DNA from 2 places in the Pseudonocardia phyllosphaerae genome. Region 1 is predicted to be linked to the other one. Evidence: riboswitches for the same ligand, from Rfam matches in the RefSeq annotation. Region 1 holds a riboswitch; the other holds the start of a gene.

The links. Region 1 has a riboswitch for cobalamin ahead of metE (5-methyltetrahydropteroyltriglutamate--homocysteine S-methyltransferase). Riboswitches for the same ligand answer to the same signal wherever they lie in the genome.
Region 2: linked by a shared signal. The riboswitch ahead of ACLE50_RS07435 (hypothetical protein) and the one ahead of metE (5-methyltetrahydropteroyltriglutamate--homocysteine S-methyltransferase) in region 1 are both predicted to bind cobalamin.

The regions. Positions count from the first base shown of each region.
Region 1 is NZ_JBKGXS010000001.1:420,166-428,666, reverse strand. Features, by position in the region: gene metE (5-methyltetrahydropteroyltriglutamate--homocysteine S-methyltransferase) at 54-2,360, opposite strand; cobalamin riboswitch at 2,519-2,741, opposite strand; gene mdo (NDMA-dependent methanol dehydrogenase) at 2,982-4,274, shown strand; gene ACLE50_RS02035 (AAA family ATPase) at 4,411-5,706, shown strand; gene ACLE50_RS02030 (VWA domain-containing protein) at 5,718-7,259, shown strand; gene mftM (mycofactocin oligosaccharide methyltransferase MftM) at 7,260-7,970, opposite strand; gene ACLE50_RS02020 (DUF418 domain-containing protein) at 8,006-8,501, opposite strand, start outside.
Region 2 is NZ_JBKGXS010000002.1:451,683-460,183, reverse strand. Features, by position in the region: gene ACLE50_RS07470 (putative cobaltochelatase) at 1-4, shown strand, start outside; gene cobO (cob(I)yrinic acid a,c-diamide adenosyltransferase) at 22-636, shown strand; gene ACLE50_RS07460 (cobyrinate a,c-diamide synthase) at 641-2,161, shown strand; gene ACLE50_RS07455 (cobalamin biosynthesis protein) at 2,215-2,598, shown strand; gene cobA (uroporphyrinogen-III C-methyltransferase) at 2,789-4,015, shown strand; gene ACLE50_RS07445 (MarR family transcriptional regulator) at 4,067-4,600, shown strand; gene ACLE50_RS07440 (chloride channel protein) at 4,597-6,219, shown strand; cobalamin riboswitch at 6,277-6,462, shown strand; gene ACLE50_RS07435 (hypothetical protein) at 6,498-6,875, shown strand; gene ACLE50_RS07430 (DNA polymerase IV) at 6,983-8,501, opposite strand, start outside.

The DNA.
Region 1 (8,501 bases):
GCGGCACCGGCCTCGACGGCCGGAAGAGACCGGCGCCGCGGAAGCACACCGGCTCAGCCGGTGGTCGTGGCGGACACCTCGTCCCGCACCGTGCGGGCCGCGGCGACCAGGTTCTCCAGCGCGGCGACCGTCTCCGGCTCACCACGCGTCTTCAGCCCGCAGTCGGGGTTGGCCCACAGCCGGTCCGGGCCGATGAAGGCCAGCGCTGCGCGCAGCTGGTCCTCGAGCTCGCCCTCCCCGGGCACCTCGGGCGAGTGGACGTCGTAGATCCCCGGGCCGAGACCCCGCGGAACCCCCGGGCCCAGCTCGCCGAGCACCTCCATCCTCGACCGCGCCGCCTCGACGGTGGTCACGTCGGCGTCCAGCCCGTCGATCGCGCCGACGACCTCGCCGAACTCGGAGTAGCAGAGGTGGGTGTGGATCTGGGTGGAGTCCGCGACGTCACCGGCGCACATCCGGAACGAGTCGACCGCCCAGTCGATGTAGGCGGCACGATCGCGCTCGTGCAGCGGCAGCAGCTCGCGCAGGGCGGGCTCGTCGATCTGGATGATCGTGATCCCGGCGGCCTCCAGGTCCTCGACCTCGCCGCGCAGGGCCAGGCCGACCTGCCGCGCGGTGTCGGCCAGCGGCTGGTCGTCGCGCACGAACGACCAGGCCAGGATGGTCACCGGGCCGGTCAGCATGCCCTTGACGTGCTTGCCCGACTGCGACTGCGCGAACGTCGCCCAGTCCACGGTGATCGGGCTCGGCCGCGTGACGTCGGAGTGCAGGATCGGCGGGCGCACGCAGCGCGAGCCGTAGGACTGCACCCAGCCCAGCTCGGTCGTCGCGAACCCGTCGAGGTTCTCCGCGAAGTACTGGACCATGTCGTTGCGCTCGGGCTCGCCGTGCACCAGCACGTCCAGGCCGATGTCCTCCTGCAGCTTCAGGACCCGGACGATCTCCTGGCGCATGCGCTCGTCGTACTCGGCCTCGGTGATCTCGCCCTTGCGGTGCGCGGCCCGGTCCTTGCGGATGGCGCCGGTCTGCGGGAACGAGCCGATGGTCGTCGTCGGGACCTCCGGCAGGCCGAGCGCCTCGCGCTGGACCTTGGCCCGGATGTCGCCCGCGCTGCGGTGGTAGTGGTCCGGGCCCAGCTCGGCGAGCCTGGACCGCACCTCCTCCTTGCGACGGCTGGCCGCCGCGACCCGCTCGCGGGTCGCCCGGGCGGCGTCGAGCTCCTCGGCGACGGCGTCGCGGCCCTCGGCCAGCGCGCGGCCCAGGAGTACGACCTCGTCGACCTTCTGGCGTGCGAACGCCAGCATGTCGACGACGTCGGCGGGCAGGTTCGTCTCGACCGACAGGTCGTAGGGCACGTGCAGCAGCGAGCAGGAGGTCGAGACCTCCACCCGCCCGGCGACGCCCTGCAGCCGCTGCGCGGTCTCCAGCGCGGCGTCGAGGTCGGTGCGCCAGACGTTGCGCCCGTCGACGACGCCGGCCAGCAGCAGCTTGCGGTCCAGCCCCTCGACGCCCTCGATGCCGTCGAGGTCCGAGCGGCCCGCGACCAGGTCGAGCGCGATGCCCTCGACACCGGTCCGCGCCAGCACCGGCAGCGCCGGGCCCAGCTCGCCGAAGTAGTTCGCGACCAGGATCTTCGGGCGGCTCTGCGCGGAGGCGAGCCGGTCGTAGGCCTTGCGCAGCGCGGCGATCTCCTCCGGCGTCCGGTCGGCGGCGAACGCGGGCTCGTCGAGCTGCACCCAGTCGACGCCGGCCTCGGCCAGCTCGGCGAGCAGGTCGCGGTAGACCTCGACCAGCGGGCCGAGCAGGTCGAGCGGGGTGAAGCCCTCCGGCGCGTCCTCGGCAGGCTTGGACAGCAGCAGGAACGTCACCGGGCCGACCAGCACCGGACGGGTGGTGACGCCGACGCGCAGCGCCTCCTTGAACTCCTCCAGCGCCTTGCGGTCGGTCGGCGCGAGCCGGGTGTCCGGGCCCAGCTCGGGCACCAGGTAGTGGTAGTTCGTGTCGAACCACTTGGTCATCTCGCAGGCCGGGGCGCCCTCGCGCCCGCGGGCCATCGCGAACAGCCGCTCCAGCGGGTCGGTGATGCCGGCGAAGCGCTTCGGCACGGCACCGACGGCGAGCGCGGTGTCGAGCACGTGGTCGTAGAACGAGAACGTGTTACCCGGCACCTGCCCGAGGCCCGCGTCGCGCAGCCCGGTCCAGGTGTCCCGGCGCAGGCGAGCCGCGGTCTCCCGCAGCGCCGTGGCGTCGCTGCGTCCGGCCCAGAACGCCTCGGTGGCGCGCTTGAGCTCACGGAACGGCCCGATCCTCGGGTACCCCAGCACGGTGCCGGGGGCGGTCTGTGCGTTCACAGTGGTCACGGCCCTCTCTCCTCGCGAGTCCGGTGGTGGACCGCGGCACCGTGCAGAGGGCGTGACAGCACGCGCGAGCCCGCGACCGCACCGGAGACACACCGGTGCCGGGTCGCGCCCGCTCGTCCGTCCGCCCTCCCGCGAGGCCGCGGATCCGCGCACGCCGGCCGGCGTGCGCACCGACGGCAGGTATTCGGACTCGTGGGCACCGGGTGCGTCGCACCCGACCTACTGGCCGTCGCTTCCCAGGAGCTCGTGCTCCCAGTGCTCGTATGACGGCGGTCGTTCCCACTCACCGCTGCGGGGCAGTCCCGGACTCACACCGGGTTCCCTCTTGCCTCGCGGCGCGCCCCGAGGGGTGCGCCGCGAACCGTCGGCGGAACCGACAGTAGACGACGCCGCGCGCCCGGGTCCATGTGAAGTATTGCTGTTCGTTGTTTGTTGCCATAGACTTGCAACACAACGCCCTGCCGCTCCGCGGTCCGAGGGCGACCTCACCCTGTCCCCCTCTGTTCGGAGGGGTTTCCTGCCTGGGCAGCCGACGGGTAATCCCGATCACCCCTGTGCTCGTGGCCACACCGGTTCTACCGTCCGGAACCGACCCATCCGCCTGCCTCAGAAAGGGCTGACATGCAGGTAGACGAGCTGCTCAAGCCGTTCCCCATCAAGGAGTTCCATCCGTTCCCCCGGGCACTCATGGGTCCCGGTGCGCACGAGATGATCGGCCCGGAGGCGCTCAACCTGGGCTTCAAGAAGACCCTGGTGATGACGTCGGGCCTGCGCGGCACCGACATCGTCCACAAGATCGTCGAGTCGATGAAGTACCACGGCCTCGAGGTCGTGCTGTACGACCAGGTCGAGTCGAACCCCAAGGACTACAACGTCATGGACGCTGTGGGCCTCTACCAGCAGAACAAGTGCGACTCGTTCGTCTCGATCGGCGGCGGTTCCTCGCACGACGCCTGCAAGGGCGCGCGGATCTCGGTGGCCCACGACGGCCGCAACGTCAACGAGTTCGAGGGCTTCAACAAGTCCGAGAACCCGGCGAACCCGCCGCACATCGCGGTCTCCACCACGGCGGGCACCGGTTCGGAGACCTCGTGGGCGTACGTGATCACCGACACCACGACCGACCCGGACAACCCGCACAAGTACGTCGCGTTCGACGACGCCTCGGTCACCAGCCTCGCGATCGACGACCCGGTCCTCTACTACGACTGCCCGGTCGACTACACCGCCCAGTGCGGGTTCGACGTGCTCGCACACGCCTCGGAGCCCTACACCTCGCGGCTGAACTTCCAGCCGTCGCTGGGCAACGCGCTGCACGCGATCAAGCTGACCGCGGCCCACCTGCGTCAGGCCGTCTGGAACGGCCAGGACCTCCCCGGCCGCGAGGGCATGATGTACGCGCAGTACATCGCCGCGCAGGCGTTCAACTCCGGTGGCCTGGGCATCATCCACTCGATCAGCCACGCGGTGTCGGCGTTCTACGACACCCACCACGGCCTGAACAACGCCATCGCGCTGCCGCGCGTGTGGGCGTTCAACATGCCGGTCGCCTACGAGCGCTTCGCCGACATCGCCGAGGCGATGGGCGTCGACACCCGCGGCATGACCAAGCCGCAGGCCGCGGACGCCGCGCTGGCCGCGTCGATCCGGCTGCTGCGCGACGTGGGCATCCCGGAGAAGTTCACCGACGTCAAGAAGGACACGTACTCGAAGAACCGGCTGGGCGAGGGCCCGACCAAGTTCTACGAGGAGCACGGCACGATCGTCGGGGACGCCGCCGACGTCGACAAGATCACCAACCACGTCCTGGGCGACGCGTGCACCCCCGGCAACATCAAGGAGTGCACCTTCGAGACCGTCCGCCCGGTCGTCGACCACTCCATCAACGGTGACCTGGACGACCTGCTGACCTGATCGTCCGGCGAGTCCGCGGAGTCCGCACACCGGCGGGCCCACCCGAACCGGCGCATACTCGCGCCACGGGTGGGCCCGCCGGTTGCGGTACGGCCCGCCGCACCACCGACGGTGCGGCTGCGAAGGAGAATCACGCGTGTCCGAGGCTGTCGTTCCCTCCTCTTCCCCCGACCCCGGCGAGGTCGCCGACGCGGTCGCCACGTCCGGCCCGTTCGAGTCCGTCGACCAGGTGGTCGAGGCCCTGCGCGAGCACGGCTACATCGCCGACACCCGGCTGGCGACGACGGTGTTCCTGCTGACCCGGCTCGACAAGCCGCTGCTGCTGGAGGGACCCGCCGGCGTCGGCAAGACCGAGCTGGCCAAGATGCTCGCCGTTGCCACGGGGCGCAGGCTGCTGCGCCTGCAGTGCTACGAGGGCCAGGACGAGACCAAGGCTCTCTACGAGTGGGACTACGGCAAGCAGCTCATGTACACCCAGATCCTGCGCGAGAAGATCGGGCAGGTCGTCGAGGACGCACCCGACCTCGCGTCGGCCGTCGAGCGCGTCGGGTCGCAGGAGAGCGTCTTCTTCTCCGAGCGGTTCCTCGCCCCGCGCCCGCTGCTCGAGGCGATCCGTTCCGACGAGCCGTGCGTGCTGCTGATCGACGAGGTCGACCGCGCCGACGAGGCCCTCGAGGCCGTGCTGCTGGAGACTCTCGGCGAGTACCAGATCTCGGTGCCCGAGGTCGGGACGTTCACCGCCAAGCACCGCCCCTACGTGCTGCTGACCTCGAACAACACCCGTGACCTGGCCGCCGCCCTGAAGCGCCGCTGCCTGCACCTGTTCCTCGACTACCCCTCCGCCCAGCGCGAGCTGGAGATCGTGCGGTCGAAGAAGACCGGGCTGTCCGACCAGCTGGCCGAGGAGCTCGTCACCGTGGTGCGCGGGCTGCGCGAGCTGGAGCTGCGCAAGTCGCCGTCGATCTCGGAGACGATCGACTGGGCCCGCACGCTGGCCGTGCTCGGCGTCGACGAGCTGAACTCGCAGATCCTGTCCGACACCGTCTCGGTCGTCGTGAAGTACGACAAGGACGTGAAGAAGGCGCTCGACGCCATCCCGCACCTCGTCGACCCGAACGCGGTGGTCGAGGAGCACGGGCACGGCCACGGGCATGGGCACGGGCACGGCCATGGGCACGGCCACGACGGCGACCACACCCACGACGACGAGCCCGCCCCGGCCCCGAAGGCGGCCCCCGCGCGCCCGGCGGCGTCCGACGACCCGGACGACGGCGACGTCGACGGCCGGGCCAAGCGCGCAGGGAAGGACGAACCGGGCCGGCACCCGATCTACGGCGGTGTCACCGCGGGCGGCGGCAGCACCAAGCCGCGCAACGTGAGCTCCGGGCAGGGGTCCCGCTCGTTCGGCGGCTCCCGCAGGCGCCCGGTCTGAGGGGGCCGGGAGTGGAAGCGAGCATCCACCGCTTCGTCCGGCTCCTGCGGATCCGCTCGGTGCGCATCTCGGTCTCCGAGGCCCTCGACGCGATGGCCTGCGCCGCCCAGCCCGGCGTGCTGTCGGACAAGGCGGTGCTGAAGGAGGCCCTGCGCGTCGCGCTGATCAAGGACCGGCGCGACGAGGCGACGTTCGACGAGGTCTTCGACCTGTTCTTCTCCCTGGTCAAGGTGGGCGAGACCGACACAGGGCACGGCCACGGGCACGGGCACGGCGACATGACCGACGACGCCGCGCTGGAGAACTTCACGCTCTCCGAGGAGCCGTCGGAGACCCCGCAGGAGGGCCACGACCACGGTTCCCCGGCCGACATCCGGGAGTACTTCGACCCGGAGGACCTGGCGGAGCAGTACAACCTCCACCAGGAGGCCAACAAGATCGACATGGCGTCGATGACCGACGAGATCGTGCTGTCCAAGGAGCAGGCCGACGGCGCCACCGAGGGCCAGCGGGTGCAGATCGAGACCGACCGGTTCTCCGGCGGCGGGCTGCCCGGCGACATCTCCCAGCAGCAGGGCACCCAGGTCGACGCGGACCTCTCGGTCGCCCAGCAGGACGCGCTGCTGGGCTGGCTCAACTCCGAGGAGGACGCGCTCACCGACGCGGAGAAGGGCACCGAGGACGACGCGGCGGCCCTGCGCCGCAGGCTCACCGGCGTCCTGGAGAACCTGCCCGAGCTGCTCAAGGCCCACCTCGAGAAGCTGATGGAGATCGAGCAGCGGATCGTCGAGGGCCACGACGACGTCGACCGTGTCGCCGAGGTCGACCGGGCCTCGGAGACCGAGCGGATGCAGCTGGAGGACTCGCTGCGCCGTCTGGCGAAGTCGCTGCACGGCGCGCTGACCCACCGGCGGCGGGTGTCGCCGCGGGGCCGGATCGACTCGGCCCGCACGATGCGCAGGAACATGCGCTACGACGGCGTGCCGTTCAACCCGGTCACCGTGCAGCGCCAGGAGGACAAGCCGCGCCTGGTGGTGCTGGCCGACGTGTCGCTGTCGGTGCGCGCGACCGCCCGGTTCACCCTGCACCTGGTGCACGGGCTGCAGGACCTGTTCGGGCAGGTGCGGTCGTTCGCGTTCGTCTCCGACCTGGTCGAGGTCACCGACCTGTTCGCCGACCACCCCGTCGAGCACGCCCTGGGGCTGATCTTCGGCGGCGACCAGCTCGACGTCGACGCCAACTCCGACTACGGCGCCGCGTTCGGCGAGTTCCTGGAGGAGTTCGGCTCCGCGGTCACCCGCCGCACGACGGTGCTGGTGCTCGGCGACGGCCGGGGCAACGGCAACGACCCGAACATGGAGGCCTTCGTCGAGATCACCCGCCGCGCCCGGGAGACGATCTGGCTGACCCCCGAGCCGCGCTACTCCTGGGGCCTCGGCCGCTGCGACCTGCCGCTCTACGCCGAGCACTGCGACCGGGTGCGCGTGGTGCGCGACCTGTCCGGCCTGGAGACGACGACGAACGAGATGGCGGGCGAGCTGATCGGACGGTGATCAGAGGTCGGCCACCAGCCAGCCGCCGTGGTGCTCGGCGACGGTGAACGGCTTCCCGGTGCGCTCCCCGATCCGGCGCAGGACGTCGGTGTCGAAGACCCGTACGTGCCCCCAGGCCGGGTTCGGCGCGTCCTCGAACGGGGCGGCGACGACGATGCGCCGCCGGGCCAGCCGCAGCATCTCCGCGACCACCTCGTCGCCCTCGGCCTCGGGGAGGTGCTCGATCAGGTGCACGGCGAACACGGTGTCGGCGCAGTCGTCGGGCAGCGCGACGGCGCGGGCGTCGGCGACGTGGGTCTCCACGTCGGCGCCCAGCTGCGGGGCCATCCGGGTCAGCAGGTCCACCGTCCCGGCGGTCAGGTCGGTCGCGGTGACCCGGTGCCCGTCCCGGGCGAGCTGCAGGGACAGGAAGCCGAAGCAGCAGCCCAGCTCCAGCACGTCGTCGCCGACGACCAGTTCCCGGGCCCGGGCGTGCACCGGCGCCATCTCGGCGTTCGTGCCGCCCGGCTCGGGCTCACCGGCCAGCGCGTCGAGGGTGTTGCGGTAGAACGCAAGCCACGCGTCGTCCGGGTACTCGGGGTCCTTCGCCGCGCTCGCGACGCAGGCGACGAACGCCTCCTCGAACCGCTCCGGCGCCAGCAGCCCCGGCCGGACCAGCGTGCGGTCCAGCCAGCCTGCGAGGTCGTTGGACAGGTGGTCGGTTCCGATCATCGACGCTCCCGGGGCACGTGGTGGGTGGTTCCACGCTAGGCGCCCGGCCCACCCCGGCACCCCGTCCGGACGGTGGGGTCCGCCGGGACCCCCACGCCGAGCAGCCGGTGGGTGAGCAGCTCCAGCGGCCCGCGCCCGAACCGGCGCAGCCACACCGACGCGAGCACCGCCGAGCAGACCAGCACCGCCGCCCACGTCCCGGCCACCGCGACGGTGCGGACCGGGGCGGGCAGCGCGGCGAACGTCGTCGCGAGCCCGAGCCCCCAGGCGTGGAACAGCACCGCCGCGACCAGGTTCTGGCCGACGTAGCAGCTCATCGCGGTCCGCCCGAGGGCCGTCAGGCCGCGGCGCACCGGACCGGCCGGTGCGCGGAGCCGGAACAGCAGCTCGGGCACCAGCCCGAGCAGGCCGAGCGCCACCAGCGGCGCGACCAGGTAGCGCTCGACGACGAACCAGCCGGGTCCGGCGACCGTCGTCGCCACGTTCAGCACGGCCCCGGCCGCGCCGAGCACCACGAGCCGGTGGCGCAGC
Region 2 (8,501 bases), on a different contig from region 1:
CTGAGCAGAAGGAGAACGACCGTGCCGCAGGGACAGGTGTCCGTCACACCCGACGATGGGCTGACGACCCGCCAGCGCCGCAACCGCCCGCTGCTGGTGGTGCACACCGGTGAGATGAAGGGGAAGTCGACCGCGGCGTTCGGGACCGCGCTGCGCGGCTGGAACCAGGGCTGGTCGATCGGGGTGTTCCAGTTCGTGAAGTCCGCGAAGTGGAAGATCGGCGAGGAGGAGGCCTTCCTCGCGCTCGGCAGGGTGCACGAGGAGACCGGGCAGGGCGGGCCGATCGAGTGGCACAAGATGGGCTCGGGCTGGTCGTGGTCGCGTAAGCAGGGCACCGAGACCGACCACGCCGCCGACGCCCGCGAGGGCTGGGCGGAGATCCGCCGCCGGATCGAGGCCGAGACCCACCGCGTCTACGTGCTCGACGAGTTCACCTACCCGCTGAAGTGGGGCTGGATCGACGTCGACGAGGTCGTGGACGTGCTGACGAACCGGCCCGGGCAGCAGCACGTGATCATCACAGGGCGGGACGCGCCGCCTGCGCTGATCGAGGCCGCGGACCTGGTCCTGGAGACGACGAAGATCAAGCACCCGATGGACGCCGGGCAGAAGGGCCAGCGGGGCATCGAGTGGTGACCACGTGGTGAGTCCGCGCGCGCTGGTCGTCGCCGCGCCGGCGTCGGGCAGCGGGAAGACGACGATCGCGACCGGCCTGATGGCCGCGCTGCGCCGCCGCGGGTCCCGGGTCGCACCGTTCAAGGTCGGGCCGGACTACATCGACCCCGGCTACCACACCCTCGCCGCCGGGCGGCCCGGCCGGAACCTCGACGTCGTGCTGCAGGGCCCGCAGCGGATCGCACCGCTGGCCCGGCACGGTGCCGCCGGGTGCGACGTCGCCGTCGTCGAGGGCGTCATGGGGTTGTTCGACGGTCGGATCGGCGACGGGGCAGCGCGGAGCGCAGGCGGAGCGCACATCGGTGCAGCGCGGAGCGCAGGCGGAGCGCACATCGGTGCAGCGCGGAGCGCAGGCGGAGCGCACATCAGTGCTGCATCGACGGCCTCGGTGGCGGCCGAGCTCGGGGCGCCGGTGGTGCTGGTCGTCGACGTCCGGGGGCAGTCGCGGTCGCTGGCCGCGCTGCTGCACGGGTTCCGCTCGTTCGACCCGTCGGTGCAGGTCGCAGGGGTGATCCTCAACCGGGTCGGCTCCGAGCGGCACGCCCGGGTCTGCCGGGACGCGGCCGAGGAGATCGGGCTCCCGGTGCTCGGCGCCGTGCCGCGGCGCGCGGAGCTGGCGGTGCCGTCGCGGCATCTCGGGCTGGTGACCGCCGCGGAGCACGGGGCCGCGGCGACCGGCGCCGTCGAGGCGATGGCCGAGCTCGTCGCCGAGCACGTGGACCTCGACGCCGTCGTCGCCCTGGCCCGGCCGCTGCCGGAGGGGCCGGTCTGGGACCCGCACGCGGAGGTGGCCGCTGCCGGTGCCGACGCTCCTGATGCCCCCGGGGGCACCCTCGCTGCCACGGATGCCCCGGGCGTGCCCCTGGGGGCGGGAGGCCCGGGCGCCCGGCCGGTCGTCGCGCTCGCCGGGGGACCGGCGTTCGGGTTCGGCTACGCCGAGCACGCCGAGCTGCTCACCGCCGCCGGCGCCGACGTCGTCCGGTTCGACCCGCTGCACGACCCGGCGCTTCCCACGGGCACCGCCGCGCTGGTGCTGCCCGGCGGGTTCCCCGAGGAGCACGTCGGGGCGTTGGGGGACAACAGGTCCCTGCGCGACGACGTCGCCCGTCTCGCCGCGTCCGGGGCGCCGGTGCACGCCGAGTGCGGCGGGCTGCTGTACCTGTGCCGCGACCTCGACGGCGTCGACATGTGCGGGGTGCTCGACGCGTCGGCCGGGATGACCCCGAGGCTCACCCTCGGCTACCGCGACGCCGTCGCCGTCTCGCCGTCGCCGCTGTTTCCGGCCGGGGCGCGGGCGTCGGCGCACGAGTTCCACCGCTGCGCTGTCACCCCGCGCGCCGGCACGACCCCGGCCTGGGCGTGGCGCGGCGGGGAACCGGAGGGCTACGCCGGCGGCGGGGTGCACGCGTCGTTCCTGCACACCCACCCGGCCGGGGTCCCCGACGCGGTCGCGCGGTTCGTCGCGGCGGCCCGCACCGCACCGTGATCACCGGTTGCGGAGCGGACGCACCGCAGGCCGCGGGTTCCGCTCCACAACCGGTGATCACGGGTGGGGGAGCGCTCGTCGTCGGGATCGGGCTGCGGCCGGGGACCCCGGAGGCCGCGGTGCGGGAGCTGCTGCACCGGGTCGCCACCGAGCACGGGCTGGAGCTGGACACGGCGGTCGTCGCCACCCTGGGCCGGCGTGCGGACGAGCCGGGGCTGCGGGCCGCCGTCGCACCGCGTGCCCCGGTCGGGTACCCGGCCGAGGCACTCGCCGCGGTGCCGGTCCCGAGCCCGGACGGGCGGGTCGGCGCGGCCGTCGGCACCGCGTCGGTCGCCGAGGCAGCGGCGCTGCTCACCGCCGGACCCGGTGCGACGCTGCTGGTCCCCAAGACCCGCGGCGACGGTGTCACGGTCGCCGTCGCGCGGGCCCGCCGCTGATCACCGCCGATGTGGGATCGGCCTCGCGCCCTCACCGCACGCATGCACCGACCGTTATCCTCGTCCGTCAGTCGTCGCGCGGGACCCGGTACGCACCGGATGGCCCGCCGCCACGACCGTGCCCGCGCGTGTGGCCGGGGCGGTCGCAGCAACCGAAGCCACCGCCGGGTGCGGACTCCCCGGGAGAGGAATGTCGTTGAGCGCGCAGCACGAGCAGTACCTCGTCGGTCTCGACCTGGCCGGACGACGCGTGGTCGTCGTCGGCGGCGGGCAGGTCGCCCAGCGCCGCGTCACCCGGCTCATCGCCGCGGGCGCGCACGTCGAGGTCGTCTCGCCCGAGGTCACCCCGGCCGTCGAGGGCATGGTGTCGGCCGGTGAGATCAGCTGGACCCACCGCGGCTGGGCCGACGGCGACCTCGACGGCGCCTGGTACGCCATGGCCGCCACCGACGACCCGGCCGTCAACGCCGCCGTCCTCGACGAGGCCGAGCGCCGCCGGGTGTTCTGCGTCCGCGCCGACGACGCCGCGCACGGCACCGCCGTCACCCCCGCCACCGGCGAGCACGACGGCCTGACCGTCGGCGTCCTCGCGCACGGCGCGCACCGCCGGTCCGCGGCCGTGCGGACCGCGCTGCTCGAGGCGCTCGCGTCGGGGGTCGTCGACGAGAAGGCCGAGGTCCCGCAGGCCGGTGTCGCCCTGGTCGGCGGCGGGCCGGGCGACCCGGAGCTGATCACCGTGCGCGGGCGGCGGCTGCTCTCGCGTGCCCAGGTCGTCGTCACCGATCGGCTCGGGCCGCGCGACCTGATGGACGAGCTCGGCAACGACGTCGAGGTCATCGACGCCTCCAAGATCCCCTACGGCCGTGCGATGGCCCAGGAGAAGATCAACGAGCTGCTGATCGAGCACGCGCAGGCCGGGAAGTTCGTCGTCCGGCTCAAGGGCGGCGACCCGTTCGTCTACGGCCGCGGTTTCGAGGAGGTCCAGGCCTGCGCCGCCGCCGGGGTGCCGGTGACCGTCGTCCCCGGGATCACCAGCGCGTTCGCCGCACCCGCCGTCGCCGGGGTGCCGGTCAGCCACCGCGGGGTGGCGCACGAGATCGTCGTCGTCTCCGGGCACGTCGCCCCGGACGACCCGCGCAGCCTCACCGACTGGACCGCGCTGGGCCGGATGACCGGCACCATCGTGCTCATGATGGCCGTCGAGCGGCTGGGCCGGTTCGCCGAGACCCTCATCGCGAACGGCCGCGACCCGGAGACCCCGGTGCTGATCGTGCAGGACGGCACGACCCGGATCGAGCGCAGCGTGCGCACCACGCTCGCCGAGGCCGAGCGCGATGCGAAGGCGCACGAGGTCAGCCCGCCGGCGATCGTCGTCGTCGGGCCGGTGGCGGGCCTGGAGGCGCCGGTCGGGGAGTGACCCCGGTCATGGATTGCACACTGCAAGTTTGCAGTGTGCAATCGTCGCGGCATGTCCGACGAGACCGACCAGCTCGTCGACGCCGTCATGACCGCCAGCCGCGCCATGCTCGCGGTGGTCGCCCGGTCCCTGGCTGCCGTCGACGACGACGTCACCCTCCCGCAGTACCGCGCGCTGGTCGTCCTGGCCCAGCACGGCAGCCGCCGCCCCGCCGACCTGGCCGTGGCGCTCTCGGTCGGCCCGTCGACCGCGACCCGGATGTGCGACCGGCTCGTCGCGCGCGGGCTCGCCGAGCGGACCCGCGACGGCGGTGACCGCCGCGAGGTCGTCGTCGCGCTCAGCCCGCAGGGCCGGGAGCTGGTGCTCCAGGTGACCCGCCTGCGCCGCGCGGAGCTGCGCCGGCTGCTGGAGATGCTCCCCGCCGCGGACCGGGTCGCGGTCCGGGACGGGCTGCGCACCTTCGCCGGCGCGGCCGGGGAGGTCCCGGAGACCGACTGGGCCGTCGCGCCCCTGCCGGAGACGGCGTCGGAGCCGGACCCGGAGCCGGAGACAGCGTCGGACACAGAGCCGGGGACAGCGCCGTGAGCGCCGGGGTGCTCTCGCCGCGCACGCTGCACCGCACGCTCGTCGCCACCCGGCCCGGGCTGGTCGGTCTCGCCGTGATCATCGGAGTCGGCGCCGGGATCGGGTCGGTGCTGTTCCACGAGCTGATCCTCGGCGTGACGTGGCTGGTCACCGGCCGGGAGGACTTCTCCGACGCCGGCCGCGTCGCCTCGACCCACCTGCCCGCGCTCGGCTACTGGTTCCTGCTGATCGCCCCGGTACTCGGCGGGCTGGTCTACGGGCCGCTGGTGCAGTGGTTCGCCCCGGAGGCCCGCGGGCACGGCGTCCCGGAGGTGATGGTCGCCGTCGCGCGGCGGGGCGGCCGGATCCCGGCGACGGTCGCCGCGGTCAAGGCGCTGGCCTCGGGGATCTGCATCGGCACCGGCGGCTCGGTCGGCCGGGAGGGGCCGATCGTGCAGATCGGGTCGGCGCTCGGCTCGGCGATCGGGCAATGGCTGCGGGTCCCCGCGACCCGGCTGGTGCTGATGGTGGCCTGCGGCGCGGCCGGCGGAATCTCCGCGACGTTCGACGCGCCGATCTCCGGCGTCGTGTTCGGGCTGGAGCTGATCCTGCGGTCGTTCTCCGCCGAGGCGTTCGGCGTGCTGGTGCTGAGCTCGGTGACGGCGAACGTCGTCGCCACCGTGATCGCCGGCAAACACTCGATCCTGACGCTGCCGCACTTCGAGCTGGGCAGCCCGGTGCAGCTGCCGCTCTACGCGCTGCTCGGCCTGCTCGCCGGGCTGCTGGGCTGGGCGTTCGCCCGGATCCTCTACGCGATCGAGGACGCCTGCGACGCCGTGTGGCGCGGCCCGGAGTGGCTGCGCCCGGCCGTCGGCGGGCTGGTGCTCGGTGCGCTGCTGCTCGGGCTGCCGGAGATGTACGGCGTCGGCTACCCGGTGCTGCAGAATGCGATCGAGGGCCGCTACGTCCTCGGGTTCCTGCTGCTGCTGGTGCTCGGCAAGATCCTCGCCTCCAGCCTGACGATCGGCATCGGCGGCTCGGGAGGGGTGTTCGCGCCGTCGCTGTTCGTCGGTGGGACCGCCGGAACCGCGTTCGGCGTGGCGATGGACGCCCTGTTCCCGGCGCTGCACCTCGACCCCGGTGCGTTCGGGCTCGTCGGGATGGCCGCGGTGTTCGCCGGCGCCGCGCACGCCCCGATCACCGCGGTGCTGATCGTGTTCGAGCTGACCGGCGACTACGCGCTGATCCTGCCGCTGATGGCCGCCGTCGTGCTCTCCACCGGGATCAGCCACCTGGTGTCGCGGGAGAACATCTACACGCTCAAGCTGCTGCGCCGCGGCGTCGACATCGGCGCCGACACCGCCGTCGACGAGGCACTGCGGTGGGTGACGGTGCGGGAGGTGATGCGCCCGGCGACGGCCGGGGAGATCGCAGGCGACACCGGAGCCACCGGATCCGTGGACCCGGGAACCCCGGTGCACGACGTGCTCGCCACCCTGGCCGAACACCGGGGTGCGAGCCTGGCGGTGCGCGACGGCGCAGACGGCACAGACGGCACAGACGGCCCGCTGCTCGGGACGATCGCCGAGCACGACGTCCTCGACCACCTGCGGGGTGCGGCGCCCGCCGCCCTTGCCTGATGGGCTGTGTCGCCCGTGGCCCGACCGGATGTGGCGGTCGTCGTCGCCGGTTGACCCTCACCCGGGCGCGTGATGGGCTCGTCCGCGACGACGGAGATCAGGAAGCCGGTGCGAGTCCGGCGCGGTCCCGCCACTGTCACCGGGGAGCGCCTCCCCACCGCAGGCCACGGTCGCCGGACCGGAAGGCCGGGGAGGCGCGCGGATCCGGGAGCCAGGACACTGAGCCGTCGTCGCACGAATCCCATGCCGGGGGCGAGGACCCCCGAGGAGGAACCGCGATGACGACCGACCTTCTGGTGCTCGGCACCGGACCCGGCCCCGGCACACCCGGGGCCGCCGACCTGCTCGCCGACGCCGACCTGGTGTTCGCCTTCCCGCCCGGACCCGCCGCGGACCCCGAGTCGGTGGCCCTGTTCTACGCCGAGGCGTGGCGGGTGGAGACCGTCTCACCGCGCGCCGCGGTCACCCGGATCGCGACCTGGGCCGCGGAACGTGCGGGACGCACCGCCGTCCTGCTCGTCGCCGGGGACCCCGCCGACGACGTCGCCCTGCGCGCCGTGCTCGACGGGCTCGGCGCCGTCGCCGGGGGCGTGGCCGTGCGGGTGTGCGCCGAGGAGCGCGTCGCGCCGCCGTTCCGGAGCACGCTGCCGGGCTGAGCGCCGGTGCGTGCGTCGCCGATCCTGTGCGTCGCCGTCACACCGGGCCGGTCGACCGGCCCGCCGCCCACCCGGGACGTCACGCCGCGTCGCCGGCCCCGGGGCCGTCATGTCGCGGTGTCCTCGGGGTGCCAGCTGCGCAGCGGGTCCGCCCGGCTCAGTGCGGGGTCGGCGGCGTCGAGGGTCCGGGTGCGCCCGGGTCCGGTCGCGGCCGTCTCGAACCGGACGGTGACCCGGCCGTGCCCGGCGCCCTGCACCCAGCCGTGCCCGTACTCGGGATGCGCGACGTCGTCGCCGGCCCGCCACGGCCGCCCCGGATCGGGATCGCGGTCCGGGCGCATGCCCTCCGCCGCAGCCGTTCCCGGGCCCGCAGGGGCGGTGGGATGCGCGGTCACCGCGGTGCCGAGCACCCCGGCGCCGATCTCGGGTACGGCGCCGGTCCCGGGTGCGGGGCCGGCTTCCGTCGCGGCATCGCCCGGTCCGCCGGTGAGCGCGAGGCCGAGGCCGGGCGGCACGTCGCCTGATGACTCCGCCGCGGGCGCCGCGGCCCACCCCTGCGCCGACGGGACGGCGTCGAACAGGGCCAGCGGCGGCTCGTCACCGAACCCGGACACCGACACCCCCAGCAGCCGCACCCCGCCCTCGCCGACGGCGGTCTCCGCGAGCCGCCGCGCGACCGCGGTCAGGGTGGACAGCTCGCGGGTCGGGAACGGTGTCGTCTCCGACCGGGTGTGGGTGACGAAGTCCCCGGTCCGCGCCTTCACCGTCACCGTCCGCGCGGCACGGCCGTCGGCGACCAGGCGCCGGTGCACCGACACGCAGATCGACGCGACGGCCTCGTGCACCGCGGTCATCGCGGTCAGATCGGCGTCGAACGTCGTCTCCGCGCTGATCTGCTTGGCCGCACCGCGCGGAGCGACCGGGCGGTCGTCGATGCCGCGGGCGAGGCGGTGCAGCTCGGTCCCGACGGCGGAGCCGAGGATCCCGGCGACCTCGCGGCCGTCCATCGCGGCGAGCCGGCCGATGGTGTCGACGCCGATCTTGCGCAGCGCCTCGCCGGAGACCGGCCCGATGCCCCACAACGACCGCACCGGCAGCGGCGCGAGCACGGCCTCCTGCTCGGCATGCGCGATCACCCGCAGCCCGTCCGGCTTCGCCAGCTCGGACGCGATCTTCGCGACCTGCTTGCCGGACCCGGCCCCGACCGAGGCGGGCAGGCCCGTCCGCTCCCGGACCGCCGTGCGCAGCCGGGTGCCGAACGCCTCGACATCGGAAGGGGACGCCCCGGCCAGCGACGGCGGCTCGATGAACGCCTCGTCCACCGACACCGGCTCCAGGACCGGGGAGAACTCCGCGAGCACCCCCATGACCTGGTCGGAGATCGCCTTGTAGAGCGGGAACCGGGGCGGCAGCACCGTGGCGTGCGGGCAGCGGCGGCGGGCCTGGCCCATCGGCATCGCCGAGCGGGCGCCGAACACCCGCGCCTGGTAGCTCGCCCCGGCGACGACGCCACGCGGCCCCGCCCCGCCGACGAGCACCGGCCGGTCGGCCAGCGTCGGGCGGGTCAGCTGCTCGACGGAGGCGAAGAACGCGTCCATGTCGAGGTGCAGCACCCAGCGGAGGTCC